DNA from 3 places in the Gordonia sp. GONU genome. Region 2 is predicted to be linked to each of the others. Evidence: riboswitches for the same ligand, from Rfam matches in the RefSeq annotation. Region 2 holds a riboswitch; each other region holds the start of a gene.

Region 1 (8,091 bases), on a different contig from region 2:
CAGCGTCCCCCGAGCTTCGTACCGGGAATCGCACCCTGCTGAAGAAGCCGACGAACCGTCGCTGACGACTTGTTCAATCGTAGAGCAGCTTCTTCAACCGTGATGTTGTGCGCCACTGCAGCCTCCCGTGATGAGCGTTTGCGCTCACTTTAGCGCTCATCATGGGCTATATTGAGATCCGCAGCGGCGTGTCGAGAATCAGCCCGCCGACGCGACCGTCTCGTCGACCTTGAGTATCTCGGCGAGGAACTTGCCGGTGTGGCTTCCCGGGGCGACCGCGATGTCCTCGGGGGTGCCCTCGGCGACGACCATGCCGCCACCGCTGCCACCCTCGGGGCCCATGTCGATGACCCAGTCCGCGGTCTTGATGACATCGAGGTTGTGCTCGATGGTGATCACCGTGTTGCCCTTGTCGACCAGGCCGTTGATCACCGCGAGGAGCTTTTTGATGTCCTCGAAGTGCAGGCCGGTGGTCGGCTCGTCGAGGATGTAGACCGTGCGGCCCATCGACCGCTTCTGCAGCTCGGCGGCCAGCTTCACGCGCTGCGCCTCACCACCCGACAGCGTCGGCGCAGGCTGTCCGAGACGGACGTATCCGAGACCGACGTCGTTGAGGGTCTTGAGGTAGCGGTGGATCGAGGTGACCGGCTCGAAGAAGTCAGCGGCCTCCTCGATCGGCATGTCGAGGACCTCGGCGATGGTCTTGCCCTTGTAGTGGACCTCCAGGGTCTCCCGGTTGTAACGGGCACCGTGACACACCTCGCACGGCACGTACACGTCCGGCAGGAAGTTCATCTCGATCTTGATCGTGCCCTCGCCGGTACAGGCCTCACAGCGACCGCCCTTGACGTTGAACGAGAACCGGCCCGGCTGGTAGCCGCGCACCTTGGCCTCGGTGGTCGCCGCGAAGAGCGTGCGGATCTTGTCGAAGACGCCGGTGTAGGTCGCCGGGTTGGAGCGCGGGGTGCGACCGATCGGCGACTGGTCGACCTGCACGAGCTTGTCGAGGTTGTCGAGTCCCTTGATCCGCGTGTGGCGCCCGGGGACTTGTCGTGCGCCGTTGAGCTTGTTGGCGAGCACGGTCGCGAGGATGTCGTTGACGAGGGTCGACTTACCCGAGCCGGACACCCCGGTCACCGCCGTCATCACCCCGAGCGGGAACGACACCTCGATCCCGCGCAGGTTGTGCTCACGGGCGCCGACGACGGTCAGCTGACGCTTGCGGTCGATCGGCCGGCGGATCTCCGGGATCGGCAACGAATCCCGGCCCGACAGATATGCACCGGTCAGCGATTTGCGGTTCTTCAGCAGATCCTTGTAGCTGCCGCTGTGCACGACGTGTCCGCCGTGTTCACCGGCGCGCGGGCCGATGTCGACGATCCAGTCGGCCGCGCGGATGGTGTCCTCGTCGTGTTCGACGACGATCAGCGTGTTGCCGAGGTCGCGGAGGCGGGTGAGGGTCTCGATCAGCCGGCGGTTGTCACGCTGGTGGAGACCGATCGACGGCTCGTCGAGGACGTACAGGACGCCGGCGAGACCGGACCCGATCTGCGTCGCGAGACGGATGCGCTGTGCCTCGCCGCCGGACAGCGACCCGGCCGCACGCGACAGCGACAGATATTCCAGGCCGACGTCGAGCAGGAAGCGGATGCGGGCCTGTACTTCCTTGAGAACGCGGCTGGCGATCGCGGCCTGACGCTCGTCGAGATGGAGGTTGTCGAGGAAGTCGGCGCATTCGGCGACCGACAGCGCACAGACCTCGGCGATCGACTTCGGGCCGTACTCGGGGTGGTTCAGGGTGACGGCGAGGATCTCGGGACGCAGACGCGCACCCTGGCAGGCGGGGCACGGCACGTCGCGCATGTACCCCTCGTAGCGTTCCTTCATCTGCTCGGACTCGGTCTGGTCCATCCGCCGGGCGAGGAACGACATGACACCTTCGAACTCGGTGTAATACGAGCGGGTGCGTCCGTAGCGGTTGCGGAACTTCACGTGCACCTGGTGGTCGCTGCCGTTGAGCAGCGCGCGACGCGCCTTCACCGGCAGCTTCTTCCACGGTGTGTCGACGTCGAAGCCCATCTGGTCGGCGAGACCCGACATCAGGCGCAGGAAGTAGTCGGCGTTGTGGCCCGTCGACCACGGTGCGACCGCACCCTCGGACAGGGTCAACTCGGGGTCGGGCACGACGAGCTCCTCGTCGACCTCCTTGCGGATGCCGAGGCCGTCACACTCCGGGCACGCACCGTAAGGCGAGTTGAACGAGAACGACCGCGGCTCGAGGTCGTCGATGGCGATCGGGTGGGCGTTGGGGCACGCCATCTTCTCGGAGAACCGGCGCTCGCGATTCGGGTCGTCTTCCTCGAGATCGACGAAGTCGAGCACGATGATGCCGTCCGCGAGACGCAGACCGGTCTCCACCGAATCGGTGAGACGCTGCTTGGCGCTTGCCTTCACGACGAGGCGGTCGACGACGACCTCGATGTCGTGCTTCTCCTGCTTCTTCAGTTTCGGCGGATCGGTGAGCTGGTGCACGACGCCGTCGATACGGGCGCGGGAGAAGCCCTGCGTCTGGAGTTCGGCGAAGAGGTCGACGAACTCGCCCTTACGGGTGCGGACCACCGGTGCGAGGACCTGGAAGCGGGTGCCTTCGTCCATGGCGAGCACCTGGTCGACGATCTGCTGGGGGGTCTGCTTGGCGATCGCCTCGCCACAGATCGGACAGTGCGCCTTACCCGCGCGGGCATAGAGCAGCCGGAGGTAGTCGTAGACCTCGGTGATGGTGCCGACCGTCGAACGGGGGTTGCGGTTGGTCGACTTCTGATCGATCGAGACCGCAGGCGACAGTCCCTCGATGAAGTCGACGTCGGGCTTGTCCATCTGGCCGAGGAACTGCCGGGCGTAGGCCGAGAGGGACTCGACGTAACGACGCTGACCTTCGGCGAAGATCGTGTCGAAGGCGAGGGACGACTTACCCGATCCCGACAGCCCGGTGAACACGATGAGGCTGTCCCTGGGCAGGTCGACATCGATGCCCCGAAGATTGTGTTCGCGGGCACCTCGGACGATCAGACGATCAACCACTGCAGTCCTAACGTTTCTTCTCGAGTCAGAGTCTTCTCAAACTCACCGGGGCGCACGGGTGGCGCATGGGCACCGTAACGACAGGCACCGACAAAACTGTTCCGGAAGCGTCGGCCCGGATGGGATTCGTGGTCCGAGAGCCGGACGATCGGTCTCGCCATCCGCGCCATACACCATCGGACCGATAGTCCACGATACCCGCGCGCAGGGATGGTCCGACCGTCGCGAGCGTCACACATCGGCCGCGCGGTGTCATAGCCTTGCCGCATGACCTCAGCGACACCGATCAGCGATTCCTACACCGGCGATCTCTCCGGGTCGAAGACCCCGCAGCGCCGCACCCTCGGCTCGGCCACCATCGTCAAACTGTCCGTCGGTCCGATGGACAACAACGTCTACGTGGTGACCTCGAAGGCCACCGGCGACCAGCTGATCATCGACGCCGCGAACGACGCGGACACGATCATCGCCACACTCGACGCCATCGGCGGGAAGCCGGCCCTGATCTTCACGACCCATCAGCACCACGATCACGTGCAGGCACTGGCCGCAGTGGCCCAGCACACCGGAGTGCCCACCGCCGCCGGCCGGTTCGACGCCCCCGAACTCCCGGTCACCCCGGATCGTCTCGTCGACGACGGGGACGTGATCGAGATCGGCGACCTCCGCTTCGAGGCGATCCACCTCGTCGGCCACACCCCGGGCTCGATCGCGCTCGCCCTGACCGACACGGGGTCGGACGGCGACACGGTCCATCTGTTCACCGGCGACTGCCTGTTCCCCGGCGGCATCGGCAAGACCTGGAAGCCCGAGGACTTCGACACCCTCATCGAGGACGTCTCCACCAAGCTGTTCGACCGCTTCGGCGACTCGACCGTCGTCTACCCGGGACACGGGAAGGACACCACCCTGGGCGCCGAACGCGCCTCGGTGCCGGAGTGGCGCGAACGGGGCTGGTGAGACGTTTTCGCAACGGACCTAAAGAAAGGGGACTACATGGGGCCCCAACCCGACGGCGATCTGCCACCCTACGACCTGAGCTCGGACATCGACGGGGTGCGATACGCCGTCGTCGACCCCGATGATGCGGACATGTCCGGATGGTCCCTCGAGATGAAGAACATCTGGCGGGGAGATCCGGATGCCCCGACGTTTCTCTCGTCGTTCACGCAAGAGCCCTGGTTTCAGGCGAGCGAGGGGCGATGGAACGCCCTCGGTCGCGGCACCCTGAAGACGGCGTGGTGTGCGGTTGCAGAAAGGGGTGAACGGATCATTGCTTGGATCGGACCAGACGGCACTCGTCACGAGACCGAGACCGAGACATAGCGGTCGCCGCGCGCCAGGTGTTGAGGAACTGATGCGGCATTACGGAGTCACGTAGGGCCACTGCGTTATGTCAGGTGCGGCGGTGGCGCCCGGTAGTAAGAAGCGGCTGGCAGCGGCGCGACGCTACACAACCGAGGCTGCACCGTAAAGAGGTCGCGACCTCGGTTGAACGCTTTACAATCGGCGCGTGAGAAAGAAGCCCGAGAAACCCGTCATCACCGAGGAGATGATCGACGCCGAGATCGCGCGCCAGGAGGCGAACGCCCAGGGCGGTGTGGTCGACATGGAGGGCTCCAAACCGAGGAACCTCACCGCGAGTAGTCTCGTCTCGATCCTGGCCGCTGCCGGCGCTGTGATTCTGCTGATCGTGTGTATCCCGTTGATGACATCGACGATGAGAGGACCCGGCGCGAACTGCGGGACGATCTTCGCTTCGTCTCATACCTGGACGTACTCGTCGAGCTACGATCCCGATTCGTCGTATTATCGCGTGACGCCGTCCGATGTTCGCGAAAAGACCGAGGCGAACGTCGAAGACTGGTTAGCGGACTTGGATCGTGGCGCTGCTGCGTACAGATTCTGCGAGACACAGCATTCGGATCGGCGGATTCTGTTGATCTCGCTGGGATCGGTGGCTGTTGTGCTGTTGGTGGTTTCTGGTGTCGTGTGGCGGATTAGCCGACGCCCTCAACCAAACTCGTAAAACGAGACCTCTCTACGAATCTCCCGCCAACCTAACGCGGTGTCCTCAAGCGCTGTTATAGTGCACTGTCACTCCCCGCGTACCGAGAGCGACGTCGGCAACAGCAGCGTGGGATTCCGGATCACCGTGCGAGACATCTTCGTCCTCGGACTCGTCGTCACCACCGCGCACTCCAACCCAGGCTCCCAAGCGCAGAACCCCGGCGCTCGTCGCCCGAACCAAGCAACACGGCGAGGTAAACTGACGGCCCTTCACAAGTTGCCGATCAAGAGCTCCGGCTGGACGACACGCCAACCCCGCGTTCATGGGTGGCCCGGATGACGAAGCGGCCCGCACCGACCGGTGCTGGGCAAGAGCGCCTCCCCGTGCGGAGCCTCCGAACAAGGACTCCTTGCCTCAGCACCCCCGGTCACGACGTCGTGCACTCGGCCGACGCATTGCCGGGAGGCACTGCGGACTGCCTCCGGCGCGCTACCTGAGAGATATGACGATGGTCTCCCGCTGCAACGCTCTCGGCTACACGCTTCGTACCAGCGGGCACCTTTCAAATTATTGCCCTAAGACATTGGGTCCGCGGCACGCTACCGCCGCCGGAACGTTCGAAGAAGCACATCATGGAGCGGCTCTTCACCGGTTTGGTGATCGCTGCCACGGCCACGACGCTGGGGGTTAGTGTCGCCGACGCCAACCCGACTGCGGAGCCTCGCGACGGCGGCCCCTGTTACGCGCATGAGTTCGGCAGAGACTCACCCGACGGCGAACTCTACTGTTCCGGATTGACCAACAGCTGGCAGAACCGTTCCGATCGCGCCAGGGTGGTACACATCGGTGACCCTTGTTCGAAATTGGGCCTGCGAGGCCCAGGACGTCTCCACCAAGCTGTTCGACCGCTTCCCCTATCGACCGTCGTCTACCCGGGACACGGCAACGCTCGGCGCCGAACGCGCCTCGGCGCCGGAGGGGCGCGAGCGCCGCTGGTGACAACCCGGGCGACCCTAGAGACGACTAGGGTGATTCGCGCCAGAACTCGAGCATCGGTTCTCGGCCCAACTCCTCGCCGCCCTGCGTGATCGTCAGCGACTCGATGTCGATCACGTATCGGACGTCTCCGTTCGTGACGATGTACCCGCGTTCGGTTAGCAGCGGGTCGTCAATTTCGATAAGCCCCATATCACTGAGCCGCACACCCTTGTAATAGAGACGGCCACCGTCTGACCGGCAGACGATGACAAGCGATTCCGGTGTCCGACCGAGAAGTACGGCCCGGTCGGTGTTGTCGCAGGTTCCTCCGGTGACCCCTTCGAATCCTCGGACACTGGTCCCCGGGATGGTCGGTTCCGACTCCTCAGTCGACGGGGCGCGGTTGTCCGGCATTGTGTTGGTAGGCGCCGCCGTCCGATGCGCCGGCGACGCAGCGGTGGATTCTCGGTCCGGGCCCGAGGAACGAGCCTCATTCGCCACTTGGACACCGACGTCGGCGAGCGCGACACAGAACATCAGGACGGGCACTGCCGCCGCCCCGAGAATCCACGGTGCGAGCTTCGGACGGCGAACCGGCGCACGTGCGTCACCCTTCGATGCCAGGACCACCCGGGTCTCGCCGAGTCTGCTCTGCAGCCCCTCGCTCGTGGGATGTTGATCGGGGTTTCCGTGCAATTCGACAGCCAGCGCCGCCAGCACGATCAGGTAGACCGGGAGCAGGAGGAACAGTCCGTGAACCCAGTTCCGTCGAAACGCTTCCGACAGTGACGGCAGGCCACCAGGACCAACCACGCGCAGCCCGAGCAGCCACTTGCCTGCGGTGCGTCCTGTGTAGGCCTCGGACAGGGCGAAGTAGAACATCGGTGCCACCACGATGATTACCGCAGCCCCGATGTACCAGGTGAGTCGGGCTGCGGTGCTCTCCAGCAACGTCGAAGCGACGATCTCGGTGACAACAATGACCACCACGAATCCGAGGCCCAACAGCACCCAGTCCGACCCGAACGCCGCTGCCCTGGACCCGAGCGAGGACGCCGTGCCGGGTGCGCGCGGTTTCTGCCTCAGGACGGGCGCGGGTCGCCCTTGTCTCGGGCGGTTGAACTCTGCGGCGCGTCGCGTGGGTGCTACCACGGGAACCTCAGGCGCGGCTCTCGTTTTGATGATGTCGATAACCAGGGCGGCAGCAGCCAGGCCGATCAGGACCAGGCTGAGAGCACACGAGAGGACCAGTCCGCTGCCGGCCGAGAAGTCCCCGTCATACCAGCCCGGGTCGTCATCAAACACCGCCGTCCTCGGGTTGAGGATCTGAGAAACCGAGACCACAAAACCGACAAGCGCAAGAACCGCCACTCCGATCGCGCTCCCGAGGCGGAAACGGGTGCGCAGATATCCGAGGCCGACGGCAGCGATCAGGAAACCGACAATGAGCGCCCACACTCCGGCACGTCCGGTGGCCTCTTCGAGCGCGTCCGCTGCGTTCCCCTCGACAAACTCGGCGGTCTGAGGGTCGACATCTTTCACCGCCACAGTCGCCTCACCGAGTCCGTTCAAGGATGCGGTCGCAACGAGGCGCGTTCCATCGTCAAAGAACGAGGCGCTGACGTGTCCCCATTCCATGCTGACCGAAACGGCGAGAGCGATCCCACCCACCGCGATCGCCGTACCCAACAACCACCTAGGCGTCCCCACCAAGACTGGATCGGTCTCTGAAGACGGAGCGGGCTGTTGTTCCCATCCGGAAGCAGTCCAATGATGATCACCCAACGTTTGCTCCCTTCATGTGCCATGTGCGATGTGCAGCGGCATCGAGTCGGTCAGCGACCCGGGATCATCTGTCACTACCCGTCGCCTCGACGAGAGAAACGCGGTACGCGCACGGCGCTCAGCGGCTGGTGACATTCCGGTTGACCCACCCCCGTTCCGTAAACCCGACCCTTCGGAGGGGGTGGGTTTACGGAACTGGGGTGGGTGTGCGTCAGGTTTGAGCCTCGCCCCCTCCG
Region 2 (8,091 bases):
ATCAGGCGCGACGCCGTAACGGATCAGACCGAACGGAGCCGGCATACGCTCGTAGAGGTCGATGCTGACGCCGCGCTCTTTGGCGGTGTCGGACTTCATCAACGCGTCGGCGGCGTAGATCCCGGCGGGACCCGCACCGACGATCGCAACCCGCAGCGGGCGGCTGTTGTCGCTCATGGAGTAGGTGTCTTCCGTTGCTCGGCGCGCCCCGACGCAGGTGCTGGATGCGAAACCCCTGATCCTACTGTCGACACGCTTGGATATGGCCTATCCCTTCTACGGTAGGCGCTCGGTGTCCCCGGCCAAAATCTCCTGTGAGGTAATCCTCACTTCTCGACGTCATCGTGACGACGCCCCCGGCCGGAGCGTTCCCGGGTGCCGGGCGGTTGCCACACGGTCGCGGGCATCGCATTCGCCTCGGGCGACGGGACGTGCGGGAGCCTGCAGAAGCCGGGCGGAGGTCACACCCGGCCGGTCTATACACTTCGCGCCATGGCCAAAGCTGCAGGCGGGGGCCCCGACAAGCCCTCCGGTAAGGGCGCCGCATCCCGGAACACCTCCCGGGGCGCCGCGTCCTCGAAGAAGCCTGCGTCCGGTGAGGCCGGATCGTCGGACGCCGACGTGAACGCCGCCGTCGTCGACGAGGCACCACCGAACTGGAAGAACGCGTGGCCGTTCTTCGTCGCCGCGGGTGTCGTCGCGCTCGTCGTGCTCGGGATCGTGCTCTCCAACATCTCCCGGCCGCCCGAGGAACGCGTCAGCGACGACGCGCTGGTCCAGTACGCCATCAACGACCTCTACACGGCCAAGAACGGCCCCGACTACGCCGAGTACCGCGCGAACACGTGCGATGCCGATCTGGACAAGCCCGGTTTCCCCGCCGAGGCGCAGTTCGTCGCGGAGAACCAGGCGTCGCTGGACCAGAACGGCCGCATCGAGATCCCCGAGATCACCGACCTGGTGGTCGACGGTGACCGGGCGACCGCGAAGGTCCATTGGCACTATAAGAACAAGTCCGAAGACAAGCAGGTCGTGGAGACGACCGTGGTGCGCGAGAACGGCGAATGGAAGGTGTGCTCCTCATGACCTATGCCGGCGACCTGACCCCGCGGGAAGCGTGGGAGAAGCTCGAGAACAATCCCGACGCGGTTCTCGTCGACTGTCGGACGCAGGCCGAGTGGTCGTTCGTCGGTGTTCCCGACCTCGAGGTGCTGGGCAAGCGGACGATCTTCGCCGAGTGGACGACGTTCCCCGAGGGTCGACGCAACGAGCAGTTCGTCGAGCAGCTGCGCAGTGCCGGGGTGACCGATGACCACGAGGTCATCTTCCTCTGCCGCTCGGGGCACCGATCGATCGGTGCGGCCGAGGCGGCGACCGCCGACGGAATCGGCAAGGCCTACAACGTGGTCGACGGGTTCGAGGGTGCCCTCGACGGGAACGACCATCGCGGCGCGTCTGGATGGCGAGCCGAAAATCTGCCGTGGAGGCAATCGTGAGTGCTGATCTGTCCGTGAGTCGTGAACTGCCGGAAGGTCTTTCGCCCGACACCATCGCCGTGCGCGGCGGCCTCGCGCGATCCGGGTTCCACGAGACCGCCGAGGCGCTGTACCTGACCAGCGGATACGTCTACGACTCCGCCGAGGCTGCCGAGCGTGCCTTCACCGGCGAGGACCAGCGGTTCGTCTACTCCCGGTACGGCAACCCGACCGTCCACATGTTCCAGGAGCGCCTGCGTCAGCTCGAAGGTGCCGAAGCCTGCTTCGCGACCGCCAGCGGAATGGCCGCGGTGTTCGTGGCCCTCGGCGCCCTGCTCAAGGCGGGCGACCGGCTCGTGGCGGCCCGCAGCCTGTTCGGCTCCTGCTTCGTCGTGTGCAACGAGATCCTGCCGCGCTGGGGCGTGGAGACCGAGTTCGTCGACGGTGAAGACCTCGAACAGTGGGAACGCGCACTGTCGAAGCCGACCGACGCCGTCTTCTTCGAGACCCCGTCCAATCCGATGCAGATGCTCGTCGACGTCGTCAAGGTGTCCGAGCTCGCGCACGCTGCGGGCGCGAAGGTGGTGCTGGACAACGTCTTCGCCACCCCGCTGCTGCAGCGCGGTCTCGATCTCGGCGCCGACGTCATCGTCTACTCGGGCACCAAGCACATCGACGGTCAGGGTCGCGTGATGGGTGGTGCCGTCCTCGGCACCAAGGACTACATCGACGGTCCGGTGCAGCAGCTGATGCGCCACACCGGTCCGGCGTTGAGCCCGTTCAACGCGTGGACGCTGGTCAAAGGCCTCGAAACGATGCGCCTGCGGGTCGACGCCTCGGTGGCCTCGGCACTGCGGATCGCCGAGTTCCTGGAAGCCGACCCACGGGTCCGCTGGGTGAAATATCCGTTCCTGCAGTCGCATCCGCAGTATGAGCTGGCCAAGAGTCAGATGACCGGCGGCGGCACCGTGGTGACCTTCGAGCTCAACGACCACGACGGCATCGACGGCAAGAAGCGCGCCTTCGAGGTCCTCAACGCGCTGCGGGTCGTGGACATCTCCAACAACCTCGGCGACTCCAAGTCGCTGATCACCCATCCGGCCACCACCACGCACCGCGCGATGGGGCCCGAGGGACGTGCCGCGATCGGTCTCAGCGACTCGGTGGTTCGCCTGTCGGTCGGGCTCGAGGGCATCGACGACCTGCTCGCCGACCTGGATCGGGCGCTCGGCTGAGCCCTCGCACGTTGGCTCTCCTGCCGGTCAGGCGTCGCGGCGGCCGTCGGCCGCCCGAGCCGGGCGCTCATGACGGAACCTGAGTACGGCGAGCGCAACCGCGATGGGCAGGACACTGACGGTCAGCATGGTGAGTCGCACGGCGTCGGAGAAGTCCGCTCCGAGGTCGAGGCCGCCCACCTGCTGCAGCAGGTTCGGGTCGTATCCGACGCCACCCGGACTCCGCGCCACCGCGCTGCGCGCGGCGTCCACGGCCTCTTGTCCCTGTGTCACCGTCAGACCCCGTTGTTCGGTGTCGGCGAGCCATTCACGATTGAAGAACGCATTCAGGAGGAGCAGGTACACGGTGGGCCCGAACGCGTAGCCCGTCATCCCGAAGGCCGTCTGCACCGAGGCCACTGTTCCGGACTGCCCACTCGGCGCATGCGAGAGCACCGTCTCCGACACGGATGTGGAACTCACCATCGACCCGAGGTTGTACAGCCATACGGCCATCACGAGCAGCCACAACGCCATGGTCGGGCTGACCGTGCCGGCCATGAGCAGCCCGGCGGCCGCCATGGTCGCGAGACCGGCGACCATCACCGGTCTCGGCGAGAACTTCTCCATCAGACTCCCGGACATGATCAGCGCGCCGGCGATCAGCAGTGAGCCGGGAAGGAACAACAGTCCGACCGTCCGCGGTGACAGCGCGAGCACCTTGCTGCCGTACTGCCCCAGGACGATGCTGAGTCCCGCGATCAGGAAGTTGAGTGTGAAGGTCGCTGCGAGCGCGACCGTGAACGTCCGGTTGCCGAACAGTGACAGATCCAGTGCCGGTTCGGGGGTGCGGCGTTCGTGGCGGACGAAGAGCACCGCGCCGAGCACACTGACGAGCAGCGGCAGCCAGGTCTGGGGCCGGAGCATACCGTTCTGCGCGGCCGCGAGTCCGATGACGAGGGTCAGGAGTGCCATCCCGATCAGGACGATGCCGATCACGTCCAGCTTCGCACGCTCCTGACGAGGCGACTCCGGGACGAACCTTGCCGTGAGCAGCATCGAGACCACGGCAAGCAGTGGTGCGACCAGGAACACGAGCCGCCAGCCGAGACCCGTCACGGCCCAGCCCGTCAGAGCGGGGAGCACCCCGCAGAGAACCATCTCGATGGCGACGAAGATGCCGATGGCCTTCGGTCGCTGCTCTTCGGTCACCGACGTCTTGAGGAGGGCCAGCGATACCCCGAGCAGCGCCGCCATGCCCAGGCCAGCCGCGACGCGCATCGCCAGGAGAAAGCCATACCCGGGCGAGAGCATGGCGAGCACATCGGCGACGGCGACCACGGCCAGACCCGACATCAGGAGTCGTCGGAGTCCGATCGAGTCGCCGAGATTTCCCGCGCCGAGGACGGACGCGGCCATGACCAGCGTCGACATTCCACCCAGCAATCCGACACCAGTGGGTGGGACGTCGAGTTCCCGGCTCACCTGCGGCAGATTCAGGCTCAGCACCAGTGGATCGATGGCCGTGATCGTGAAGGCCAGGGACAGCGCGAAGATGATCGGCAGAATGCTCGTCTGGGTTGTCGACCGCTCCGCAGGCACCCGCTACGCCTCCCTGCCCCTTCGCCCCGACGCTCATCGACTTTAGCGCCGACGTTCATGGTCGGAGGCGAGATTGCGGGAGGACGTGCTCACCGGAGGGTCAGTTCACGATGTCCGCGAGGGGGATACCGAGCGCGTTGAACACGGTCCGTAGTTTGAACTGCGTCTCGTCGAGTTCCGCCTGCGGGTCGGAGTGTTCGACGATGCCGCCGCCGGCCCATGTGCGCAGACTCCGGCCGTCGGCCGCGAGCTCGGCGCACCGGATGGCGACCATCCATTCGCCGTCGCCGGCGGCGTCGCACCAGCCGACCGTGCCCGCGTAGAAGCCACGATCGCCCTCGACCTCGCGGATGATCTGCGCGGCAACGTCACTCGGGGTTCCGCACACTGCGGGTGTGGGTCCGAGGAGTAGTGCGAGGTCGAGTGCGGTGACCGCCGGATCGCGCAGCGTCGCGCGGATCGGGGTGGCCAGATGCCACATCTCGCCGGTCGACTCGAGCTGTGGTGTCGACGGTGCGTCGACCTCGTCGCAGAGGTGCCCCAGGCGTTCGCGCAGATGGTCGACGACGAACGCGTGCTCGGCGAGATCCTTTGTCGACGCGGCCAACTCGTCGGCGGTTGCCCGGTCGACGGCCGGGTCGGCGGACCGTGGTGCCGAACCCGCGTAGGGATGGCAGGTCACGGTCGAACCCGACTTGCGCAGCAGCGCTTCGGGACTGGCGCCGAGCAGCCACGAACCCGAACCCGTCGCGGCGCCGAGGTCGACGCCGAAGGCGTTGTGCCCCGCGTTGCCGCCGGCGAGTGCGTCGAGCAACTCCACCGGCCGGATCCGCTCGTCGAGCACCAGGTCGACGCTGCGTGCGAGCACGACCTTCCCGACGTCGCCGGCGACGATGCGCTTGACCGCATGCGCGATGCGTTCGCGGTGCTCATCCCTGTCCGGGTGGCTCACGGTCGACACCGCTCGGCGCGACAGCGGCGCTCTCCCGGACAGGGGTGCCTCGCCGGTGCGGAGCCGCGCGGGAGCCACCAGCGCCGCGGGGTCGCGGACATCGAACGGGATCGCCCCGGTCAACGACCCGACCTCACCCGCCCGCAGCGCGGCGGACGCCTCGTCGACGTCGGTGAACGACCGGACCACCCCTTCGCCCCGCACGGTGCCGTGGGGGCGCGACAGCACGAAGACCTCACTCGATGACACAACAGCCAGGGTACAGGTAAGCCTGTCCTAACTTCGAATCACGGTGATCCTAAATTGACACCCTCGGGCGGGATCCGCGAACCTTGTCGCAGGTCATGAGTGCCAGTGACAAGCCCCGGCTCGCTGGTCGGCAACCCTCCTCCACGGTGGGGTGCTCCGGGTGACGACCTGGCTGCGTTCGATCCCGAACGCGGCAAGTGTGGATTCTCGAGGAGTTCTCGTCATGACTGCTGTGCTGTCGGCACCCGTCACACCCGCCCGTCCTGTCCGCGATGTACCGGTGTTCGCCGACCGCGGGCCGTTCATCCCCGCGCTCGCACCGGTCGTCGGCTCGGATGCACAGGTCCCCGTCGCCGGGCGCAGCGTCGGTTACGCCAATCTCGACTACGCAGCGAGCGCGCCGGCGCTGGCGTCGGTCGCCGCGCAGGTCGCCGGAGCCCTCGGCGAGTACGCGAGCGTGCACCGCGGTGCGGGCCACCTGTCGCAGATCACCACCCGCCGATACGAGGCCGCGCGTGAGACCGTCCGCGAGTTCGTCCGCGGCCGCGTCGACGACACGGTCGTGTTCACCCGCAACACCACCGACGCGATCAATCTCGCCGCCCACATCACTCCCGGCGACGTCGTGGTCCTCGACATCGAGCACCACGCCAACCTGCTGCCGTGGTGCGCACCGAAGAACGGCCGCAACCGGGCCCGCGTGGTCACCGCCTGCGACACGATCGAGGACACCCTCGTGGCGATCGACGCCGAACTCGCCTCGCAGCCGGCCTCGCTGCTCGCGGTGACCGCCGCGTCGAACGTCACCGGTGAGGTCCTCCCGATCGGCCGGCTGGCCTCCATCGCCCACCGCCGTGGCGCGCGCATCCTGGTCGACGCGGCGCAGCTCGTCGCGCACCGTCCCCTCTCGGTCGTCAGTCACGGCATCGACTACCTGGCCTTCTCCGGCCACAAGGCGTATGCGCCGTTCGGTGCCGGGGTCCTCATCGGCCGTTCCGACTGGTTCGACGCTGCCGACCCCTACCTCGCCGGCGGGTGCGCGACCGCCGACGTCGACCTCCCTCGCGGCGGCAACACCGCCGGCGCCACCTGGCACACCGGCGCTGCTCGTCACGAAGCCGGTTCGCCGAACGTGCTCGGTGCGGTGTCGATCGCCGAGGCGTGCACCGCGCTGGCCGAGCTGGGACCCGAGGCCATCGGCTTCCACGAACTCCGGCTCTGCGAACGGCTCGACACCAGACTGGCGCGCATCGACGGTGTGCGACCGCTGCAGATCTTCACCGACTCCACCGACCGCGTCGGCATCGCAGGGTTCACCGTCGACGGCGTCGCGCCGCGGGCCGTGGCGGAGTACCTGAGCGACGAGCACGGAATCGGCGTGCGCGACGGCAAGTTCTGTGCTCACCCGCTGCTCAAGCGGCTCGGTCATCCCGAGGGTGCCGTCCGTGCGAGCTTCGGAGCGGGCACCACCTCCGACGACATCGACCGCCTGCTCGACGCACTCGCTTCGCGCCGCGTCACCACGACCACCACCCGACCCGAACTCGACGAGGGGTACCCGGCATGACCATCGAATTCTCCACACCGCCCACCGCCGTCACCATCGGACGTCCGGGCTTCCAGGTCGCGGGCGCGGGAGATGCGGTGGCACTGACCTTCCCGATCGTCGTGCGTCGTGAGACGCTGCGGGACGCCCAGCGTGCACGCGCGCTGCTGCGGGCGGGCACCCACGACCAGGCGAACTTCGCGGTCGCCCTCGAGGTCGAGGTGGCCATCGCGCCGCACGCGGCGTCGGCTCGCGCCGCCGTCGAGCACGCCGGTACCTCCACCGACGACTCGGAGACCATCCGCTACGTCGGCACCACCCACGGTCTGATCACGCTGCTACGCGACATCTACGTCGCCGAGGTCGCCGACGCCGTGATCCTGGTCCCGATCGACGGTTCGGCCACCGACCGTCGAATCCGCGAGCAGGTGCTGCCGGTCTTCGCCGACGTTCGTCACCGCGTCGCCTGACGACGCCGGAGCGAAACGCAACGACCGCCGACGACAGCATGTGTCGTCGGCGGTCGGTGTACGACTCGTGAGGTGGCGTCAGCCTCGCGAGGGCTCGTTGGCCTCGTGGGGCTGTTCCGCGAGACGGGCGATGGCCTCCTGGGCGACCTTCTCGGCGGCCTCCCGGCCGACCCAACCGCCCGGCTGGACCTCCTTGCCGGGCTCGAGGTCCTTGTAGTGCTCGAAGAAGTGCGAGATCGGGCCCAGCTCGTACTCCGACACGTCGGAGATGTCCTTGATGTGGTCCCAGCGCACGTCACCGGCGGGCACGCACAGCAGCTTGTCGTCGCCGCCGGCCTCGTCGGTCATCGTGTACATGCCGACGATGCGGGCGCGCACGATGATGCCGGGGAACACCGACTCGGGCAGCAGGACCATCGCGTCGAGCGGGTCGCCGTCCTCGCCGAGGGTGCCGTCGATGTACCCGTAGTCGGCCGGGTAGCCCATCGAGGTGTACAGGTAGCGGTCGAGGTAGACCTTGCCCGTCTCGTGGTCGACCTCGTACTTGTTACGGCCACCTTTGGGGATCTCGATGGTCACATCG
Region 3 (8,091 bases), on a different contig from region 2:
CGCGTACATTGTCGCCGTATCCGTGGCCGACGCTGCCGTTCGCTCCGGGCACGACGCCGCGCATCCCACCGGATCTGTTGCCGAAGGAGCTACTGCCGTCGAGTCCGGCGCCGACTCCTCCTCCGCCCGCTCACTCGGCCACGCCGCGGGCGGAAGCACCTGCCGCTCCGTCGTCGAGCAGCCCGGTACCCGTCCCGCGCTGAGCGCCGAAGAACGGGGACCGGCTCAGGCGTCGCGGCGGGCCAGTTCGACCGTGCGCTTGAGCAGGTCGCTGATGGCGTCGAATTCGGTGAGAAAGCCGTCGTGCCCGGTGTCGGATCGCACGACCTGCAGACCGCCGACGCAGTTGCCCAGCTCTTCGGCGAGCTCGGCCTGTAACCGCAAGGGATACAAACGATCCGAGTCGATCCCGCCGACGATGACGGGGACCGTGCACTCGTTGAGCGCCTTCTTGATGCCGCCGCGGTTGCGGCCGACGTCGTGGTGGTTCAGGACCTCGGTGAGCACGACGTAGCTGCTCGGGTCGAAGCGCTGCATGAGTTTCGACGCCTGGTGCTCGAGGTAGCTCTGCACGGCGTACCGGCCGCCGAGCAGCGGCTGCTCGTCGCCCTGCGGCTCGTTGGCGAAGCGCTCGTCGAGCTCGGGCTCACTGCGGTACGACAGGTGCGCGATCTGACGGGCGATGCCCATCCCGGTCAGCGGTACCTGTCCGGTGCCGTGATAGTTCCCGCCGTTCCAGGCCGGGTCGGACTTGATGGCGGCGATCTGGGTGGTCTGGATGCCGATCTGGTCGGCGGTGGCACGGGCGCCGACGGCCAGCACCAGTGCGCTGCGGACGCGCTCGGGGTATTCGATCGCCCACTCGAGTGCACGGGCTCCGCCCATCGATCCGCCGAGAACTGCTCCGACGCTGCGGATTCCGAGACGGTCGAGGAGAGCGACCTCGGCGCGGACCTGGTCGAGGACGGTGATCTGTGGGAATCGCGAACCCCACGGCCGACCGTCGGAGGCGAGTGACCCGGGACCCGTCGATCCCTTGCAGCCGCCGAGGACGTTGGCCGAGATGACGCACCATTCGTCGGTGTCGATGGCCATGCCCGGACCGATGAGGCCGTCCCACCAGCCGGGCGTCTCGTGCTCGTTGTCGGCGGGACCGGTGACGTGGGAGTCGCCGGTGAGCGCGTGCAGGGTGAGGATCACGTTGTCGCGGGACGGCGACAACGTCCCCCAGCGCTGGAACGCCAGGGTGACGTTGTCGATCCGTTCGCCGCTGTCGAGAGGCAGCGAGCCGATGCTCATGCCGACGAGCTTCCCGTCCGGGACCGATTCCCAGTCGGGCTGATCAGACGCTTGCGCGTTCAGGTCGATACTCACCGACAAAATTGCCTCACCTGTCTCACTTGGCGGCTGCGAAGCCCTGTTCGAGGTCCGCCAGGATGTCGTCGATTCCCTCGATGCCCACGGCCAGGCGAACAAGTCCCGGGGTGACACCCGCGGCGAGCTGCTCCTCGGGGGTCAGCTGGCTGTGGGTGGTCGAGGCCGGATGGATGACCAGCGAGCGGACGTCGCCGATGTTGGCCACGTGGCTGTGCAGGGTCAGCGCGTCCACGAACTTCTTGCCCGCGTCCACACCGCCGGCGATCTCGAAGGAGATGATCGCACCCTGTCCCTTGGGGGCGAGTTCCTGGCCGCGCTGGTACCAGGGCGAGGACTCGAGGCCGGCGTAGGCGACGGACTCGACCTGCGCATGACCCTCGAGGAACTTCGCGACCTTCTGCGCGTTGGCGACGTGACGCTCGATGCGCAGGCTCAGGGTCTCGAGGCCCTGAGCGAGCAGGAAGGCGTTGAACGGGGCGATGGCGGCACCGGTGTCGCGCAGCCACTGGACGCGGGCCTTGAGTGCGTAGGCCGGCGCACCGAGGTCGGCGAAGACCGCACCGTGGTAGCTGGGGTCCGGGGTGGTGAAGCCGGGGAACAGGTCCTTACCGTCGCGCTGCACACGCCAGTCGAAGGTGCCGCCGTCGACGATCACGCCGCCGATCGCGGTGCCGTGTCCGCCGATGTACTTGGTGGCCGAGTGGACGACGACGTCGGCGCCGTGGGCCAGCGGGTTGATCAGGTACGGGGTGGCGACGGTGTTGTCGATGATCAGCGGCACGCCGTTGCGGTGTGCGACCTCGGAGACACCCTTGATGTCGAGGATCTCGTTGTTGGGGTTGGAGATCGACTCACCGAAGAACGCGCGGGTGTTCTCGCGGACGGCGGCCTGCCACGACGCCGGATCCTCGGGATCCTCGACGAAGCTCACCTCGACGCCGAGCTTCGGCAGGGTGTAGTGGAACAGGTTGTAGGTGCCGCCGTACAGGCGCGGGCTGGACACCACGTGACCGCCGGTCTCGACGATGTTGAGGATCGAGTAGGTCTCCGCAGCCTGCCCGGAGGCCACGAGCAGAGCGGCGACGCCGCCCTCGAGGGCGGCGATGCGCTGCTCGACCGCGTCCTGGGTCGGGTTCATGATGCGGGTGTAGATGTTGCCCGGCTCCGCGAGACCGAAGAGGTTCGCCGCGTGCTGCGTGTCGTTGAAGACGTAGGAGGTGGTCTGGTAGATCGGCAGAGCCCGGGCATTCGTGGCCGCGTCGGCGGTCTGGCCGGCGTGGATCTGCTTGGTTTCGAAGCTCCAGTTGTCGGCTGGATTCGTGCCCTCGTTGGCATCAGACATGACGATTGATCACTTTCTACGGTCGGCAGGGCCAATTCGACCCTGTTGGGGTCCGACCTTCGGACCCGCGCTTGCCGGGGCTTCGCTTCTGCGATCCCACAACCCGGTCATCACCCGGAGCACCCCACCGCGGTTGGAGGGTTGCCGATCAGCAAGCCGGGGCTTGGCGCTGATACTCATGACCTGGCGACAAGGATATAACACGGATGTGAGTGACTGAGAACCCTCCCGGTCACGCCGAATCGAACCCCTCACACTGCCTCCGAACCGTGTACTGAGCGTGTGGTCCGACCGGTTGAAATCGGTCAAACGGCACGGTGAATCCCCAGTACAGCGTCGTTAGCGCTTCTCAGCATCATGTCAGGTTCTTCGTCGTCGCCTTAGGGTTCGGGCAACCCCGGCGGGCTTCCGCACTGGCATGGTCCGGGTTCACCGAGGAGAACACCTGATGGCTGCGCTTGCGCACCTCCGCTCTCGACGGATCTCCGTCCTCGTCGCCTCTGCAACCGGTCTCGCGGTGGCCGTCGCCCTGTGTCTTCCCGGTGACGCCCTCGCGGAGGCATCCGATTCCTGCGGAGCGGGCGCGGTCGTGATCGCCGCCGGCACCAACGACCCGGAGGGGCAACACCTGGTCGGGGTCACGCAGCGGTACCGAGGGCTCGGGCCGGACGGGAATCCGGACCCGGACTCCGAGTATGCGGGCGACAACGGATACACGATCATCTACGCCGACTATCCGACGACGCTCTGGCCGCTGGGCGCCACGGGGTACGACTCGAGCGTGGCGCAGGGAAACGCGGCGACCAGATCGGCGATCGCCGGCTACCAGACCCGGTGTTCGGGTAAGCCGGTCGTCGTCGCCGGGTACTCGCAGGGCGCCCGGGTCGCGGGTGATGTCCTGGCCGACATCGGCTCGGGTCCGGTCGAGGTCGTGGCGACCGACGAGAACGGCGACCCACTCCTCGACGAGGACGGCAATCCGATCACCGTCGTCATCGACCCGGACGGGATCAGCGGCGAGTTGTACTCCGACCCGCGGCAGGCCGGCGACAAGACCGGACGCGGCATCGAACTGTCCCTGATCGGCGTGATCCCGGGTCTGACGATGTCCGGTCCGCGCGGGACGACCGGGACCGACGCCGGTTTCGGTGAGCTCGAGGGTCGGGTGGTGTCGGTCTGTATCGAGGGCGACCCCATCTGTGACCTGCCCGATCCCATCTACGACCCGATCGGTGCGATCGACGGGCTCCTCGGTTACCAGGTCAAGCACTTCCTCTACCCGTACGCGATGTACCGGGACCCCGCGTCCCAGTGGGCGACGCGACCGGTCTCATGCAACGACGCGGGGACGGTCTGCATGGTCGGGGCCAAGTCCGCATTCGCCGAGCTGGTCCAGGGCTGGGCATCCGACCTCGGTTACACCGGCGAGATCGGCGACTTCCTGTCCGGCCGTCCGACGGTCGGCCTCCCGCTCGGGATCACCCTGGCGAACCTGCAGCCCGTCGTCCGCCTGGTTCAGGGTGTCCTCCCGCCGCTGCCGCAGCTCGGTTACGGCGCCTACCTTCCCGACCTCTTCGTCTTCGAGGACATCCTGCAGGGCATCGTCAGCCTGTCCCCGGCGCGACTCATGCGCGGTGTGACCGCGCTGGCCGCCAGCGTTCGCAGCATCGTGCTGCTGCCGGTGAACGCCGTGCGGTACTGGGCGGGCGCGATCGTCGGACCGACCGTCACGTCGCAGCCGAACACCTTCACCGTGCGCGCCGACGACGACTCCGAGGTGCCGGTGACTCTCGCCCGAACCTTCGCCGCCGTCGACGACGATCCCGAGATCAGCGGACCGGAGGTCCCGGCGACCGACGGCGGTTCCGGCATCCCGGCCGCCACCGAGGTGGCGAGTAGTCCGTCCGGAGTCGACTCTTCGGCGGATACGGACACCTCGGCGCCTGCGTCGGCCGCCGAACCCGACAACAGCCCGGCCGGCGGTGGCGACGGCACCGACCCGTCCACCAGTGGCGGTGATCCGGGCGTGACGCGGTCGGAGACCGATTCCTCCGACGCTCCGTCGTCGGACGCCGGGACCCCGGGCTCCGATCCCGACGGCGGCTCCGGCAGCGCCGACTCCGGGACCTCGAACCCGGACGGCTCGGACTCGGGCAGTTCCGGCAGCGGCGGGTCGGATTCGAGCAGCGGTGCCGGCAACAGCGATGGCGGATCGGACAGTTCGTCGAGCGGGGACTCGGGCTCCGAGTAGTCCCGGCAGCCTCCGCGAAAACGATCACCCAGCGATCGGGCAGACGGGCCGGGGTCGTCGGCCCCTGTGAAGCAACTCACCGGGTCCGGGGGAATTGTGGTCTCCATGGGCCGGTTGGCATGAGGCGTGCCTGACGCTCCCACGACGACCACCGGTGCGCCGGACGACCTCGTTCCGAACGTGCTCGACGACGCATCGTCGAAGGTGCGGGAGCGTCCCTCGTCGACGATCTCGAGTCGTGCCCGCCGGTTGACGATCCTGGCGCTCGCGCTGGGCGGTTTCGGTATCGGGACCACAGAGTTCGTCGCGATGGGTCTGCTCCCGAACATCGCCGGTTCCCTCGGCGTCTCCGAGCCGACCGCCGGCCACGTCATCTCCGCCTACGCGCTCGGCGTCGTCGTGGGTGCTCCGCTGATCGCGGCGCTCACGGCGCGCATGTCGCGGCGGGTGCTCCTGATCGCGTTGATGGTGGCGTTCACGATCGGCAACCTCGCGACCGTGCTCGCGCCGTCGTACGGACTTCTACTCGTGGCGCGGTTCGTCGCCGGTCTTCCGCATGGTGCGTACTTCGGCGTCGCGGCGCTGGTCGCCGCTCACCTCGCCGGTCCGCGGAATCGGGCCAAGGCGGTCGGGCAGGTGATGCTCGGTCTCTCGGTGGCGAACGTCGTGGGCGTGCCCGCGGCGGCCTGGCTGGGGGAGACGTTCGGGTGGCGCACCGCATTCGCGATCGTCGTCGTCATCGGCATCGCGACCGTCGTGGCGCTGGTCCGTGTGTTGCCGACCCTGTCCGGCATGACGATCACCGACCCGCTGACCGAACTCGGGGCACTCAGACGAACGCAGGTGTGGTTCACCCTGGTGATCGGCGTCGTCGGGTTCGGCGGGATGTTCGCGTTCTACACCTATCTCAACTCGGCCCTGACGTCGGTGACGGGACTGTCGGTCTCCGTCGTGCCCTTTGCCCTGATGCTGTACGGACTGGGCATGGTGACCGGGAACTTCGTCGGCGGCTACGCGGCCGATCGGAGTGTGTCCGTCGCCATCCTGGCCGGCCTGTTCACCAGCGCGGTGACTCTCGCCGCCTTCGCGGTGCTCGCCGAGAATGCCTGGGCGGCACTGATTCTCACCTACTTCGTGGCGCTGACCGGATCGACGATGCTGCCGGCTCTCCAGACGCGGCTGATGGACGTCGCTGCCGACGCGCAGACGCTGGCCGCCGCCCTCAATCATTCGGCGCTCAACGTCGCCAACGCCGCGGGTGCGTTCCTCGGCGGCGTGGTGGTCTCGGCCGGGTGGGGGTTCCTGTCGCCGTCGGCGATCGGCGCGGTGCTCGCCGTCGGCGGAATCGCCGTCGCGGTCGTCGCGATCACGACAGTTCGACGGCGACCCGCCGCGGTCTGAGTGGTCGGCGCCCGGTCAGCCGTTGGTCGGGGGCGTCGCGATGGTCTTCGACAGGTAGAGCGGTTCGCCGAGCTTGTTGATCAGCTCGAGTTGCGTCTCGAGGTAGTCGATGTGCTCCTCCTCGTCGGCGAGGATCTTCTCGAGGAGGTTCGCGCTCGTGATGTCGCCCTTCTCGCGGCACATGGCGATGCCCGGGCGGAGTCGCTCGACGACCTCGACCTCGACGGCCATGTCCGACTCGAACTGTTCCCGGATGGACTGCCCGATTCGGAGCGGCAGCAGTCGCTGGTAGTTGGGCAGTGCGTCGAGGAAGAGGATGCGATCGGTGAGGAGCTCCGCATGGGTCATCTCCTCGATGGACTCCGCGCGGGTCTTCGCAGCGACCTCGGTCAGACCCCAGCTCGCCTGCATCTTCGAGTGGAGGAAGTACTGGTTGATCGCGGTCAACTCACTTGTGAGCTGTTCGTTGAGTAGTGCAATGACCTCGTCGTCGCCACGCATGTTGACAGCCTCCCGTTAGCCGATCGTCTCGTGACGAAGTTAACACGACAAAACGCCCCGCGCGCGTTGTCGCGCGAGGTTGTTTAGGAGTTGTCGAATGTCAGATCATGCGGCGTTCGTCGCCGTTGCCAGCCTTTCGCTCAGGATGCTGTCGAGCTTCTCCAGGCAGGTTCCGCAGCCCTCGCCCGCGCCACACCGATCACTGATGTCGTCGACGGTGTAGGCACCGGCATCGCAGTGCTCATGTACTTCGTCGACGGTGACGGCGCGGCATATGCAAACGAACATCTTCGGACCTAACGTAGTGCCTGGATTAGGTAATGCTTACATATTCTCCCCCGTGAGCACAAGGGTTGCCTTACCTCTATTTCGTCTCAATCGGAGACCCGGAGACCCGGAGACCCGGAGACCCGTCTCGGGAGGTGTGCGGCGCGGCTCGGGCCTGTCGGACCGAATCCGTACTATGTGGCCTCGTGCCACTCTCCATTTCCACGGTCAACGTCAACGGAATCCGCGCGGCGGTCAAACATCGTTCCGAGACCAACCGCGGCTTCCTGCCCTGGTTGGAGGACTCGTCGCTCGACGTCGTGCTGTTGCAGGAGGTACGCGCGAGCGAGGACCTCGCCCGGGACGCCCTGGCTCCCGCGCTTCAGGCGGGCTGGCATCTCACGATGAGTGAGTCGGCGGTCAAGGGGCATGCCGGTGTCGGCGTTCTCACCCGTCGGGCGCCGGACGCCGTCCGGATCGGTTTCGGGAGCGCCGAGTTCGACGAACTCGGTCGCTATCTCGAGGTCGACCTCGACACCGATCTCGGACCGGTGACCGCGGCCAGTCTGTACCTGCCCAAGGGTGCGGCGCTCACCGACGCAGAGAAGGACATCGCCAAATTCGAGGAGAAGGCGCGGTTTCTCGACGAGTTCGGCGACCATCTCGGTCGGCTCGTCCGTCGTCGCCGGCACGTCGTCGTCGGTGGCGACTGGAACATCGCCCATGCCGAGGCCGACATCAAGAACTGGAAGGGCAATCTCAAGAGCCCTGGCTTCCTGCCGCATGAACGCGCGTGGGTGGGCGGGCTCCTCGAGGCCGGCTGGCGTGACGTCTCCCGTGAGCTCCATCCCGGTGAGAGCGGCCCGTACTCGTGGTGGTCGTGGCGTGGCAAGGCCTTCGACAATGACTCCGGCTGGCGGATCGACTATCAGCTGGCCAACCGCTCCCTCGC

What was found. Region 2 has a riboswitch for S-adenosylmethionine ahead of NWF34_RS02735 (aminotransferase class V-fold PLP-dependent enzyme). Riboswitches for the same ligand answer to the same signal wherever they lie in the genome.
Region 1: another riboswitch for S-adenosylmethionine. It lies ahead of NWF34_RS21430 (MBL fold metallo-hydrolase); the one in region 2 lies ahead of NWF34_RS02735 (aminotransferase class V-fold PLP-dependent enzyme).
Region 3: another riboswitch for S-adenosylmethionine. It lies ahead of NWF34_RS14130 (bifunctional o-acetylhomoserine/o-acetylserine sulfhydrylase); the one in region 2 lies ahead of NWF34_RS02735 (aminotransferase class V-fold PLP-dependent enzyme).

The regions. Positions count from the first base shown of each region.
Region 1 covers NZ_JANRHB010000035.1:14,384-22,474, reverse strand. Annotated here, with positions in the region: gene NWF34_RS21455 (reverse transcriptase domain-containing protein) at 1-116, opposite strand, end outside; gene uvrA (excinuclease ABC subunit UvrA) at 199-3,081, opposite strand; gene NWF34_RS21445 (MBL fold metallo-hydrolase) at 3,349-4,041, shown strand; gene NWF34_RS21440 (hypothetical protein) at 4,078-4,407, shown strand; gene NWF34_RS21435 (hypothetical protein) at 4,595-5,110, shown strand; SAM riboswitch class IV at 5,360-5,472, shown strand; partial or broken gene NWF34_RS21430 (MBL fold metallo-hydrolase) at 5,972-6,091, shown strand; gene NWF34_RS21425 (RDD family protein) at 6,116-7,618, opposite strand.
Region 2 covers NZ_JANRHB010000002.1:165,724-173,814, reverse strand. Annotated here, with positions in the region: gene NWF34_RS02765 (FAD-dependent oxidoreductase) at 1-177, opposite strand, end outside; gene NWF34_RS02760 (DUF4878 domain-containing protein) at 493-1,086, shown strand; gene NWF34_RS02755 (rhodanese-like domain-containing protein) at 1,083-1,496, shown strand; gene NWF34_RS02750 (O-succinylhomoserine sulfhydrylase) at 1,493-2,710, shown strand; gene NWF34_RS02745 (MFS transporter) at 2,738-4,291, opposite strand; gene NWF34_RS02740 (isochorismate synthase MenF) at 4,392-5,471, opposite strand; SAM riboswitch class IV at 5,584-5,698, shown strand; gene NWF34_RS02735 (aminotransferase class V-fold PLP-dependent enzyme) at 5,716-7,059, shown strand; gene NWF34_RS02730 (hypothetical protein) at 7,056-7,508, shown strand; gene NWF34_RS02725 (inorganic diphosphatase) at 7,587-8,091, opposite strand, start outside.
Region 3 covers NZ_JANRHB010000013.1:109,599-117,689, reverse strand. Annotated here, with positions in the region: gene NWF34_RS14140 (hypothetical protein) at 1-203, shown strand, start outside; gene NWF34_RS14135 (homoserine O-acetyltransferase) at 226-1,380, opposite strand; gene NWF34_RS14130 (bifunctional o-acetylhomoserine/o-acetylserine sulfhydrylase) at 1,397-2,719, opposite strand; SAM riboswitch class IV at 2,782-2,903, opposite strand; gene NWF34_RS14125 (PE-PPE domain-containing protein) at 3,168-4,970, shown strand; gene NWF34_RS14120 (MFS transporter) at 5,097-6,371, shown strand; gene bfr (bacterioferritin) at 6,387-6,872, opposite strand; gene NWF34_RS14110 (bacterioferritin-associated ferredoxin) at 6,978-7,160, opposite strand; gene NWF34_RS14105 (exodeoxyribonuclease III) at 7,346-8,091, shown strand, end outside.